DNA from 2 places in the Cellulomonas sp. KRMCY2 genome. Region 2 is predicted to be linked to the other one. Evidence: predicted binding sites of a transcription regulator. Region 2 holds the regulator's gene; the other holds the start of a gene.
What was found. The regulator LexA, encoded in region 2, represses DNA repair genes until DNA is damaged. The targets are predictions, from matches to a motif close to TCGAACANNTGTTCGA.

Region 1: a site for LexA is predicted at 1,312-1,327, ahead of uvrA (excinuclease ABC subunit UvrA). Genes of this name have one in related genera too.

The regions. Positions count from the first base shown of each region.
Region 1 covers NZ_JAGF01000001.1:3,871,875-3,874,272, forward strand. The annotation lists gene uvrA (excinuclease ABC subunit UvrA) at 1-1,282, opposite strand, end outside; gene K415_RS0118245 (MBL fold metallo-hydrolase) at 1,384-2,076, shown strand; gene K415_RS0118250 (hypothetical protein) at 2,160-2,398, opposite strand, start outside.
Region 2 covers NZ_JAGF01000001.1:4,182,783-4,185,180, reverse strand. The annotation lists gene K415_RS0119685 (L-lactate dehydrogenase) at 1-450, shown strand, start outside; gene lexA (transcriptional repressor LexA) at 511-1,221, opposite strand; gene K415_RS0119675 (LysM peptidoglycan-binding domain-containing protein) at 1,581-1,988, shown strand; partial or broken gene nrdR (transcriptional regulator NrdR) at 2,108-2,398, shown strand, end outside.

The DNA.
Region 1 (2,398 bases), 310 kb from region 2:
CCCGCACCGCGAGCACCTCGGGCTTGAGGCGGGTGCCCTCGCACACATGGCACGGGACCTCCCGCATGAAGGCCTCGTACTTCTCCTTCGACCAGTCGGACTCGGTCTCCGCGTGGCGACGCTGGATGAACGTCACGACCCCCTCGAAGCCGGTGCTGTACTGCCGCTCCCGGCCCCACCGGTTCTTGTAGCGGACGTGCACCTTGTGGTCCTGGCCGAAGAGGATCGACTCGCGGGCACGCTCCGGCAGCGCCCGCCACGGGACGTCCATCGAGAAGCCGAGCTCGCCGGCCAGTGCCGTCAGGACCCGCTGGAAGTACTCGGAGGACGTCTGCGCCCAGGGCGCGACCGCGCCGGCCGCGAGGGTCGCCTCCTCGTCCGGGATCACGAGGTCCGGGTCGACCTCGAGCCGGGTCCCGATGCCGGTGCACTCGGGGCACGCGCCGTACGGCGCGTTGAAGGAGAACGTCCGCGGCTCGATCTCCTCGAGCGCCAGCTCGTGGTCGTTGGGGCAGGCCCGGTGCTCGGAGAACCGTCGCTCCCGGCCCGGGTCGTCCGCCTCCGCATCGACGAGCTCGACGACCAGCAGCCCGCCCGCCAGGGTCAGGGCGGTCTCCACCGAGTCGGTCAGCCGCCGCTGCACGCCCTCCCGGGCGACGAGCCGGTCGATCACGACCTCGATGGTGTGCTTGAGCTTCTTCTCCAGCGCCGGGGCCTCGGTCAGTGCGAGGACCTCACCGTCGACCCGCGCACGCGCGAACCCCTTCGACTGGAGCTCGCTGAAGAGATCGGCGTACTCGCCCTTGCGCCCGCGCACCACCGGGGCGAGGACCTGGTAGCGGGTGCCTTCCGGCAGCTCGAGCAGGCGGTCAACGATCTGCTGCGGCGTCTGCCGGCTCACCTGCTCGCCACACACCGGGCAGAACTGGGTCCCGGCGCGGGCGAAGAGCAGCCGCAGGTAGTCGTAGACCTCGGTGATCGTGCCGACCGTCGACCGCGGGTTCCGGTTCGTCGACTTCTGGTCGATCGACACCGCCGGGGAGAGCCCTTCGATGAAGTCGACGTCCGGCTTGTCCATCTGGCCGAGGAACTGGCGCGCGTACGCCGACAGCGACTCGACGTACCGCCGCTGCCCCTCGGCGAAGATCGTGTCGAAGGCGAGCGACGACTTGCCGGAGCCGGACAGGCCGGTGAAGACGATGAGGCTGTCCCGCGGCAGGTCGAGGTCGACATTGCGCAGGTTGTGCTCACGGGCACCACGGACGACGAGGCGGTCACTCACCCCGACATGCTACGGCGAACCGAGGACATCCGCACACATGTTCGAACGGCGGGACGATCGGACGCCATGCCGACCGCCGGTCGGCGGAGGAAGATGGGCAGATGACCTATACCGGCGTCGTCCGACCGGGCGGCCCCTCGGCGGTTCGCGAGCTCGACGAGATCACGATCCGCAAGGCCTCGGTCGGGTCCATGGACAACAACGCGTACCTGCTCACGTGCCGCGCCAGCGGCCATCAGCTCCTCGTGGACGCCGCGGCGGACCCCGAGCGACTGCTCGCCCTCGTCCGCGAGGGGTCCGGCACGGCCCGGCTCGACACGATCGTCACGACCCACCGGCACCACGACCACCACGGCGCGCTCGAGTCGCTGCACACCGTGACCGGCGCGCACCACGCCTGCGGGGCGGACGACGCCGCGGCGATCCCGGTGGTCTGCGACCGACGACTGCACCACGGCGACGTCGTGGCCGTCGGCCACCTCACGCTCGAGGTGGTCGGCCTGCGGGGGCACACGTCTGGGTCGGTCGCCCTCGTCTACCGCGAGCCGCAGCACGTGGTCGCGCCGGACGCGGTACCGGGACGGGCGCATCTGTTCACCGGCGACAGCCTCTTCCCCGGCGGTCCGGGCGCCACCGCGAACCCGCAGGACTTCGCCTCGCTGATGGACGACCTCGTCGAGCGTGTCTTCACTCGCTTCGACGACCGCACCTGGGTCTACCCGGGCCACGGCCCGGACACGATCCTCGGCGCAGAGCGGAACGCCGTGCCTGCGTGGCGGGCTCGCGGCTGGTAACCGATGGACCACCGGGGCCGGCGGACCGGCGGTCCGCACACCGGTCCGGCGGTCCGCACACCGGTCTGGCGGTCGCCGGTCCCTCAGTCGTCGTTCTTCCCGCTGTTGCCCTTGCCCGGGTTGTCCGGCTTGCCGTCCGCGTCCTCGTCGGGGTCGGCCTCGTCCTCGGCGGCCTGATCGGCCTCCAGCTGCGCCTGATCGGCCTCCAGCTGCGCCTGCTGGGCCGCGCGCGCGGCGGCGATCTCCGCCTCCGTCAGGAGCAGCGCCTCGTCGATCGTGCGGTACCGCGCCGCCGAGACCTCGCCGGCGTCGACGGCCGCCT
Region 2 (2,398 bases):
ATCGCCGGTGAGCACGGCGACTCCGAGATCCCGCTCTGGAGCTCGGCCGCGATCGGCTCGGTGCCGCTGATGGACTGGCCGGGCGTCCCGGGACCGGATGGCGTGATGGTGGGCCGCCTCGATGCGGCGGACCGTGAGCGGATCGCCGACGAGGTCGTGCAGTCCGCCTACCGGATCATCGCGGGCAAGGGGGCGACCAACTACGCGGTCGCCCTCGCCGGGTCCCGCATCATCGAGGCGATCCTCGGTGACGAACGGCGGATCCTGCCGGTCTCGTCCCTGCTCGAGGGCTACCGGGGCATCTCTGACGTGTGCCTCTCGGTCCCGTCGATCGTCGGCAGGCACGGCGTCGGAGCGCGACTCGAGGTCAGCATGTCCGACCAGGAGCTGGCCGGCCTGCACCGGTCGGCCGACGCCCTGCGTGCGGTGGCCAGGCAGTTCGGCCTCTAGCGTCGCCGCTTCGGGCTCGGGCGTCGCAGGGTCACCGCGGGCGGTGGTGGTACGCAGCCGTCACAGGCTCCGCAGCACACTGACGACCCGGCCCAGGACGATGGCGTCGTCACCCGGGATGGGTGCGTAGGCCGCGTTCTGCGGCATCAGCCAGACGTGTCCGTCGGCGCGCCGGAGCGTCTTGACCGTCGCCTCGCCGTCGATCATCGCGACGACGATCTCGCCGTTCTCCGCGACCGGCTGGCGCCGCACGACGACCCAGTCGTGGTCGCAGATCGCAGCCTCGATCATCGAGTCGCCGACGACCCGGAGGAGGAAGAGGTCACCGTCCCCGACGAGCTGACGGGGTAGCGGGAAGACGTCCTCGACGACCTGCTCGGCCAGGATCGGGCCACCGGCGGCGATCCGGCCCACCACCGGGACGTACGACGGGGTCGGGATCGAGTCGCCCTCGGCGAGGTGCTCCTGCCCGTAGCTGCGCCCGTGCACGTCCATCCGGCCGATGGGTCGGGAGTCGTCAGGGTGCACGACCTCGATCGCCCGGGGTCGGTTCGGGTCCCGCCGCAGGTAGCCCTTGCGCTCGAGTGCGGTCAGCTGGTGCTTGACCGAGGACGGGCTGGTCAGGCCGACAGCCACGCCGATCTCGCGCATGCTCGGTGGGTAGCCCCTGCGCTCGACGCTGGCCCGGATGGTCTCCAGGACGAGCCGCTGACGGGCTGTCAGGCCGTCGCCGCCGACAGGCGTGTCGGGCAGTGCGTGGACCGTGGCCAGCCCGTCGTCCGATCCCGACGGTGGGTTGGTGTTCGCTGCCACGGCGGCCTCCTGGTCTCGAAACCTCGACGGGCTGATGCTCTCGACGGACTGCTCCTGCGGCCGGCCGCGCACCCGACGCCAGGCGATGTCAGAGGTGCGTGGTGGTCTGTTCCTCGTGCCCCACCATAGGGGCCGCGATCCATCGGATCAAACACCTGTTCGAGCGTGTCTCGACAGATGTCGGCCGTTGGTGGTAGACATCGTACAGACGTTCGACGAACATGCGTTCGACGTACGGGTGTTCGACCGGTTCGCAGTTCCGCAGTTCCGCAGCACTGCGGCTCCGTCGCACAGGAGCCCGAGGTGAGGAGACGACGATGAGCACGATGGCCTGGGACGTCCAGCCCCGCTTCGGCGCTGAGGTCCGCACGATGCGTCCGGTCCGTCCGCTGACCGCGTCGCCCAGCGCCGTCGGCGACTCCGGCCGGGCCGCGTCCGGCCTGCGGCTCACGCGTCGTGGCCGGCTCACGGTCGTGCTCCTGGCCCTCGGTCTCGCCCTGGTGGCGGGGCTGTCTGCGGAGAGCGCCATGGCTGACGGCCCGGGCGAGGCGCTGCAGGTCGTGACGCACACCGTCGCGGCAGGGGAGACCTTGTGGGAGGTGGCCGGCTCGGTGGCGGGGCCCGGACAGGACCGTCGCGACGTCGTCGACGAGCTCATCGACCTCAACGGCCTGGCGGACAGCGGCCTGCAGGCGGGCCAGCAGATCCTGGTCCCGGTCGGCTGACGGCGACGCCCCCGCGGCTGCAGCCGGGCACGGACCGTTTCTTGCACCCGTCTGAGCACACCCGTACGGTGAACCGCAGACAGCCCGCGACCGTCGGTCGCAGCGGAGGTGGAGGTTCGGTGCACTGCCCGTTCTGCCGGCATGGTGACTCGCGCGTCGTGGACTCCCGGACCTCCGATGACGGCCTGTCGATCCGACGCCGCAGGCAGTGCCCCGAGTGCCACCGTCGCTTCACGACGATCGAGACGGCAGGCCTCTCGGTCGTCAAGCGGTCCGGCGTCACCGAGCCCTTCAGCCGCGAGAAGGTGGTCAACGGGGTTCGGAAGGCCTGCCAGGGGCGCCCGGTCAGCGAGGACGACCTGGCGCTGCTCGCACAGCGCGTCGAGGAGACCCTGCGGAGCACCGGCAGC